Regions from separate parts of the Streptomyces sp. NPDC051913 genome, predicted to be linked through region 2. Evidence: riboswitches for the same ligand, from Rfam matches in the RefSeq annotation. Region 2 holds a riboswitch; the other holds the start of a gene.
What was found. Region 2 has a riboswitch for thiamine pyrophosphate ahead of ACIHIX_RS42600 (thiamine ABC transporter substrate binding subunit). Riboswitches for the same ligand answer to the same signal wherever they lie in the genome.
Positions count from the first base shown of each region.

Region 1 (3,936 bases), on a different contig from region 2:
GACCAGAACCTCGCGGCCGTCCTGCAACGCGCCGAGCGCCACCGGATAGTCGAAGACATCGGCCTGGTAGTAGCTCCGGTTCAGCTCACGGACGAGCTGATCGCCATCGAACAGCAGTGCCTTGGTCCCACGCTCGACATAGACGACGGAGTAGCGACCGGACGGGGAGACGACGCTCCGGTCGAAGGGAAACCCAAGGATGAACGAGGCAGGCTGCTCCACGCCGTCAGGACCCCATCGGCGGCCCCCACCCACCAAATCGACCAGATCATCGCCGTCCCACACCAGCGACTGCGCCTCTTCCGTCACCTTGAGAACGATCAAGACTCCACCCACCCCTCATCCCTGAACGCACGACGGCGCTGCCCCGAAGACACCGAGCCCCCTCCGGAGCAGCGCCGATGAACGGACGTCAGTCCGCCAGCGGCAGGTACACCCGGCTCCCGCTCGCCGCGAACTCCTTCGACTTCTGCAACATCCCCTCAGCGATCTCCTCCTGCGACGCCCCCTCGGCCGCCGCTCCACCGAACCGCTCGGTGATGCTCTGGCTGATCTTCATCGAGCAGAACTTCGGGCCGCACATCGAGCAGAAGTGGGCCGTCTTGGCCGGCTCCGCCGGGAGGGTCTCGTCGTGGAACTCCCGGGCCGTGTCGGGGTCGAGGGCCAGGTTGAACTGGTCCTCCCAGCGGAACTCGAAGCGGGCGTCCGACAACGCGTCGTCCCACTCCTGTGCGCCAGGGTGGCCCTTGGCGAGGTCCGCCGCATGGGCCGCGATCTTGTAGGTGATGACGCCGGTCTTCACGTCATCACGGTTGGGCAGGCCCAAGTGCTCCTTGGGCGTGACGTAGCAGAGCATCGCAGTGCCCCACCACGCGATCATCGCGGCGCCTATGCCCGAGGTGATGTGGTCGTACGCCGGGGCGACGTCCGTGGTCAGCGGGCCGAGCGTATAGAACGGAGCCTCCTCGCAGATCTCCTGCTGAAGGTCGATGTTCTCCTTGATCTTGTGCATCGGGACATGTCCCGGGCCCTCGATCATGGTCTGAACGTTGAAACGCTTGGCGATCGTGTTGAGTTCCCCGAGCGTCCTCAACTCCGCGAACTGCGCCTCGTCGTTGGCGTCCGCGATCGAACCGGGCCGCAGGCCGTCACCGAGCGAGTACGTCACGTCGTACGCGGCGAGGATCTCGCACAGTTCCTCGAAGTTCTCGTAGAGGAAGCTCTCCTTGTGGTGGGCCAGGCACCACGCCGCCATGATCGAGCCGCCACGCGAGACGATGCCCGTCTTGCGGTTGGCGGTCAGCGGGACGTAGGGCAGCCGCACACCCGCGTGGACCGTCATGTAGTCCACGCCCTGCTCGGCCTGCTCGATGACCGTGTCCTTGTAGATCTCCCAGGTCAGCTCCTCGGCACGGCCGTCGACCTTCTCCAGCGCCTGATAGAGCGGCACCGTGCCGATGGGGACGGGGGAGTTGCGCAGCACCCACTCGCGCGTGGTGTGGATGTTGCGGCCGGTGGACAGGTCCATGACCGTGTCGGCTCCCCAGCGGGTCGCCCAGGTCATCTTCTCCACCTCCTCCTCGATGGAGGAGGTGACCGCCGAGTTGCCGATGTTGGCGTTGACCTTCACCAGGAACCGCTTGCCGATGATCATCGGCTCGATCTCCGGGTGGTTGACGTTGGCCGGGAGCACCGCGCGCCCCGCAGCGATCTCCTCGCGCACGATCTCGGGCGCCACGTTCTCCCGGATGGCCACGTACTCCATCTCGGGCGTGATCTCGCCACGGCGCGCATACGCCAGCTGCGTCACCGCCTGGCCGTCACGGCTCCGGCGCGGCAGTCGGGGGCGCCCCGGGAAGACGGCGTCGAGGTTGCGCAGATTGCCGCCGCGCGGCGAGGTGTGCTTGATGCCGTCGTCCTCGGGACGGACGGGGCGGCCCGCGTACTCCTCGGTGTCACCGCGGCCGATGATCCAGTTCTCTCGCAGCGGGGCCAGGCCGCGGCGGACATCGGTCTCGGCCGCTGGATCGGTGTACGGGCCCGAGGTGTCGTACAGCGTGACCGACTGCCCGTTGGTGAGGTGCACCTGTCGGACCGGCACCCGCAGGTCGGGGCGCGAACCCTCGACGTACGCCTTGTGCCAGCCGATGGACTTCCCGCTCTCCGTGGACTCTTCGCCCTGAATGGGCTGTTCGTCCTGGCTGGAGGCAGGCGTGCGTGCGTCCTTGATGGTCATGAGACCTACTCCCTACGCCGGCATTACCCGGTAACAGGTTCGGCGGTCGACGCAGCGGCTTCCGTCCGCCGACGTTTCGTGGGGAACGTCACTCTCTGGTGACGACGTTCCACGTGAAACATCGCTGGGACGGAGGTCAGCGCCCTCTCAGCCCGGTGCTCCGAGCTCCCGCGTGTACAAAGGTGCCTCCACGCTAGCGTCAATTCGGGCGCGGTGAACAGAGGGCCCCTGCCGTTCTTGCGATGATCGGTCGGTGACCACGACACCTCAGCCCCCGTACCCGCCCGAGCCGCCCCGTGGCCCCGGCAGCAGAGGCGAAGCCCCTGGCACCAGGGCCGGGCAGGGTGCTGGGCACGGTTCCGGGCAGGGTGCTGGGCACGGTTCCGGGCACGGCCCCCGTCGCGGGCCGGACGACTGGAGCGGGCCCGCAACGGGCAGCTGGAACACGCCTGGACCGGGTGACTGGAGCAGGCAGGGTCCCGGCACGGGCGGCCCGGTCGGAGGCGCTCCCGGCGTCGGTGGCCCGGATCAGCGCGGTCCCAGGGTCGGTGGCCCGGGGCAGCGTGGTCCCGGCATCGGTGGCCCGGGTCACCTCGGACCTGGGCCTGGCGGCGGCCACGACGACCCTCACGACTCTCACGGCCAGCACGGCCAGCACGGCCAGCACGGCCAGCAGCACGCTCACGACCGCGATCACGGCCACGACGGCGATGTCGTACACCGGCACGGCACCGGCCCAGCCCCAGGCCCCGGCGGCGGTGACGGTGGGGGTGGAGGTGGGAGCGCCGGAGGGAACGCCGGGAACGGCGGGAACGGACACTCGCACGGCCACAGTCACAGCCACGGCCCGGCTGCCCCCGTCTCCCAGCACCTGCGCAAGGTCATCGCGGCGATCCTCATCCCGTTCGGCGCCGCCGTCCTGGTCGGTCTCGCCGTGCTGTGGCCCGGGGGCGCGCCCGCGCACGAGCGCACCGGCGTCGGATTCGACCGGCAGACCCAGCAGGCCACGGTCACCAAGGTCGACAAGGTGAGCTGCAAGTCCGTGAACGCCTCGGGCGGGACCCCGACCGGCGACACCTCCACCGCCGAGGGCTCCTCCGCCCAGCAGGAGGCCGACGGCACCTGCAAGAAGGCCACGATCCGGGTCGACACCGGCAAGGACAAGGGCCGTACGTTCACCGAGATCGTGCAACCGGACCAGTCACGTCAGCTGGACGAGGGCGAGAAGGTCGTGGTCGCTTACGAGCCCTCCGCCCCCAAGGATCTTCAGTACTCGGTCACCGACGTCAACCGCAGGCTCCCCATGGCGCTGCTCGCCGGGATCTTCGCGCTCGCCGTCGTGGTCGTCGGACGGCTGCGGGGCGTCATGGCGCTGGTCGCGCTGGCCATCAGCTTCCTGATCCTCAACTTCTTCATCCTGCCCGCGATCCTGCAAGGCTCGAACCCGCTGGTCGTGGCCGTGGTCGGGGCGAGTGCCATCATGCTGATCGCGCTGTATCTGTGTCACGGGCTGTCGGCGAGAACCTCCGTGGCGGTGCTCGGCACGCTGATCTCGCTGGTGCTGATCGGCGTTCTCGGCTCGCTGTTCATCGGCTGGGCGGCGCTGACCGGCAACACGGACGACAACACCGGTCTTATTCACGGGCTTTTTCCGTCGATCGACATGAGCGGTCTGCTGCTCGCCGGCGTCATCATCGGCT
Region 1 covers NZ_JBIUCI010000003.1:630,582-634,517, reverse strand. Annotated here, with positions in the region: gene ACIHIX_RS11950 (hypothetical protein) at 1-324, opposite strand, end outside; gene thiC (phosphomethylpyrimidine synthase ThiC) at 413-2,236, opposite strand; TPP riboswitch at 2,229-2,418, opposite strand; gene ACIHIX_RS11940 (YibE/F family protein) at 2,811-3,936, shown strand, end outside.
Region 1: another riboswitch for thiamine pyrophosphate. It lies ahead of thiC (phosphomethylpyrimidine synthase ThiC); the one in region 2 lies ahead of ACIHIX_RS42600 (thiamine ABC transporter substrate binding subunit).

Region 2 (3,936 bases):
ACGGTGATACGGCGGCGGCGGTTGGCTGCCCGGTTGGCTGTTGCCATGGAAACGGTCCCCTCCTGGAAGGCACGTGCGCTGGATCGGTGCCGACCACGATTCCGTCGCACGGGCGTCGTCACGAGGGAGCGGTCACCCGTACCGCGGGTGGAGCGGGCTACACCGTCGCCTGGTGGCCGAGGAACTCCGTCAGCAGCGGCAGCACCACGGACGTCCGCCGCAGGACCGTCATGTGTGTGGTGCCGGGCAGGACGGCCAGCCGGGCGTCGGGGATCAGCGACTGCATCTCCGCCGCGTGTTCGACGCGTACGAAGTCGGAGTCGCCGATGAGCACAAGCACCGGTGAGGTCAGGCCGCGCAGGTCGTCCGCGGTCCAGGGCAGCGGGGCGTGGGCCGCCGCCGAGACCTTGCCGAGGAAGGCCTCGAAGTGCTCGGGGTGCGGGGCGACGGCGGCGTACCCGGCGGCCATGTCCTCGAAGTCGGCCCGCGTGGGCAGCAGCGGCGAGGTGTAGTCGGGGGTGCGGATCTCGTCCCGCATGCCGTCCTGGGTGTACGGGGCGGAGACCGGCACCAGACGGCCGACCCGGTCCGGATGCCGTACCGCGATCTCCAGCGCGGTCAGCCCGCCGAGGCTGTAGCCGAGGAAGTCGGCCTGGGGGACGCCGAGCTCGTCCAACAGGGCGACGACGTCGGAGGCGAGGTGCGGGACGGTGAGGTCGCGATCCGTGTCGGCGGTGTGGCCGTGCCCCTGGAACTCGGGGGCGATGACCTGACGGTCGGCGGCCAGTGCGGGCAGCACGGCGTCGAAGGACAGCCCGATGGTGGTGGCACCGCCGTGCAGCAGCACCAGCGGGCGGTCGTCGCCGTGGGCCGCGCCACGGATCTCGTAGTACATCTCCAGGCCGTTGACCTTGGCGTAGGGCATCGTCATCACTTCCGGAATCCGGGACGCGGGCGTATGGCAGGAAGACCCTTCCCGCGCCGTGAAGTCATCGGTCACCCTCGGTGACGGGCGGGGGCCCGGGTCACTCCCGTCGATCTGCGACACTGGTACAGCCATGCCTAAGCCCGGAGAACTTACTTTCGTCGCCCCCCGCGGAGCCAAGAAGCCGCCGCGGCACCTTGCCGATCTCACGCCCGCCGAGCGCAAGGACGTCGTGGCCGAGATCGGTGAGAAGCCGTTTCGTGCCAAGCAGCTCTCGCAGCACTACTTCGCGCGGTACGCACACGATCCGGAGCAGTGGACGGATATTCCGGCCGGTGCTCGCGGCAAGTTGCAGGAGGCGTTGCTTCCTGAGCTGATGACCGTCGTACGGCATCTGTCGACCGACCAGGGGACCACGCGCAAGACGCTGTGGCGGCTGTTCGACGGGACGCTCGTCGAGTCGGTGCTGATGCGGTACCCGGACCGGGTGACCATGTGCATCAGCTCGCAGGCCGGATGCGGGATGAACTGTCCCTTCTGCGCCACCGGACAGGCGGGGCTGGACCGGAATCTGTCCACCGCCGAGATCGTCCATCAGATCGTCGACGGGATGCGGGCGCTCAGGGACGGGGAGGTGCCGGGCGGGCCCGCGCGGCTCTCGAACATCGTCTTCATGGGCATGGGCGAGCCGCTCGCCAACTACAAGCGGGTCGTGCAGTCGATCCGCGCGCTCACCGACCCCGCCCCGGACGGGCTCGGGCTGTCACAGCGAGGCATCACCGTCTCGACGGTCGGGCTGGTGCCCGCCATCCACCGGTTCGCCGACGAAGGCTTCAAGTGCCGGCTCGCCATCTCGCTGCACGCGCCCGACGACGAGCTGCGCGACACCCTCGTCCCCGTGAACACGCGGTGGAAGGTGCGCGAGGTCCTCGACGCCGGGTTCGAGTACGTCGAGAAGAGCGGGCGGCGGCTCTCGATCGAGTACGCGCTCATCCGTGACATCAACGACCAGGCCTGGCGTGGGGACCGGCTCGGGCGGCTGCTGCGCGGCAAGCCCGTGCATGTGAACCTGATTCCGCTGAACCCGACCCCGGGCTCCAAGTGGACCGCCTCGCGGCCCGAGGACGAGAAGGCCTTCGTGGAGGCCATCGCCGCGCACGGTGTGGCGGTGACCGTCCGGGACACCCGGGGGCAGGAGATCGACGGGGCCTGCGGTCAGCTGGCGGCAGGCGAACGGTAGTCTGACCGTCGCAAGAACAGCTTCACAGCTGTCAGAACATCTTCATATTCGTATCCGACAGGGGAGCGCCACAGCGCTGAGAGTGCGGCCATCGGGCCGCAGACCCTCTGAACCTCGCCCAGGTCATTCTGGGTAGGAAGTTCGGTCATCACCGTGAGTAGCAAGAAGTACTGTGCTGTCGTCGTCGGCCTCGGCCTCCTCGCGCTGTCCGCGTGCGGGTCGTCCGACGAGGGCACCAAGAGCGAGTCCAAGACCGTCACCCTCGTCAGCCACAACTCGTGGGCCGTGTCGAAGAGTGTCCTCGCCGCCTTCGAGAAGGAGTCCGGCTACAAGGTCAAGGTCCTGGAGGACGGCGACGCCGGGCAGGCCGTCAACAAGGCGATCCTGACCAAGGACAACCCGCAGGGCGACGTCTTCTTCGGCGTCGACAACACTCTGCTGTCCAGGGCGCTCGACAACGGGCTCTTCCAGTTGTACGAGGCGAAGGGCGCCGGCACCATCAAGGCCGGGTACCGGGTCGACGGGGGCAAGGTCACGCCCATCGACACCGGCGACATCTGCCTCAACTACGACAAGGCCTGGTTCACCGAGCACAAGCTCAAGCCGCCGACGTCGTACGACGATCTGGTCAAGCCCGCCTACAAGAACCTCCTCGTCACCGAGAACGTCTCCACCTCCTCGCCGGGGCTGGGATTCCTGCTCGGTACCGCCGCGAAGTACGGCGACGACGGCTGGCAGGACTACTGGACCAAGCTCAAGGCCAACGGCGTCAAGGTCGTCGACGGCTGGGAGCAGGCTTACAACGAGGAGTTCTCCGGGTCCGCCGGGGGCAAGAAGGCGAAGGCCGACCGGCCGCTCGTCGTCTCGTACGCCTCCTCGCCGCCCGCCGAGGTCATCTACGCCGACCCGAAGCCCTCGACCGCGCCGACCGGCGTCGTCGACGGCACCTGCTTCCGGCAGGTCGAGTACGCGGGACTGCTGAGCAACGCGAAGAACAGCGAGGGCGGCAAGGCGTTCATCGACTTCCTCCTGACCAAGCAGTTCCAGGAGGACATGCCGCTCAACATGTTCGTCTACCCGGTGGTCGAGGGCGCGGCCGTGCCCGCCGAGTTCACGAAGTACGGTCCCGCCGCCAAGAACCCCGAGACCATGGACCCGGCGAAGATCGCCGACAACCGTGACGACTGGGTCAAGTCGTGGACCTCGCTCGTACTGAAGTAAGCGGCCGTCCTTCCCAGAAGGGCGCTGCGGCGCGGCTCGGCCTCATGGTCGTGCCCGTCGCGTTCTTCGCGCTCTTCTTCGCCTGGCCCGTCGCCGCGATCGTCGCGCGCGGGCTCAAGGCGGACGGGAGCTGGCAGTTCGGGCGGATCGCGGATGTGCTCGCGCAGTCCGACATCCGGCACGTCCTGTGGTTCACGACCTGGCAGGCGCTCGCCTCCACCGCGCTGACGCTCGCGGTCGCGCTCCCCGGCGCGTACGTCTTCGCCCGCTACGACTTCCCCGGCAAGCAGATCCTGCGGGCCGTCGTCACCGTTCCGTTCGTGCTGCCGACGGTGGTCGTCGGTACGGCGTTCCTGGCTCTGGTCGGGCGCGGCGGGCTGCTGGACGAGCTGTGGGGCGTACGTCTGGACACCACCGTGTGGGCGATCCTGCTCGCGCACGTCTTCTTCAACTACGCCGTCGTCGTACGGACGGTGGGCGGGCTGTGGGGGCAGCTCGACCCGCGGCAGGAGGAGGCCGCGCGGATGCTGGGCGCCTCCTCGTGGCGGGC
Region 2 covers NZ_JBIUCI010000024.1:18,458-22,393, forward strand. Annotated here, with positions in the region: gene ACIHIX_RS42590 (alpha/beta fold hydrolase) at 158-931, opposite strand; gene rlmN (23S rRNA (adenine(2503)-C(2))-methyltransferase RlmN) at 1,059-2,165, shown strand; TPP riboswitch at 2,215-2,322, shown strand; gene ACIHIX_RS42600 (thiamine ABC transporter substrate binding subunit) at 2,319-3,386, shown strand; gene ACIHIX_RS42605 (ABC transporter permease) at 3,431-3,936, shown strand, end outside.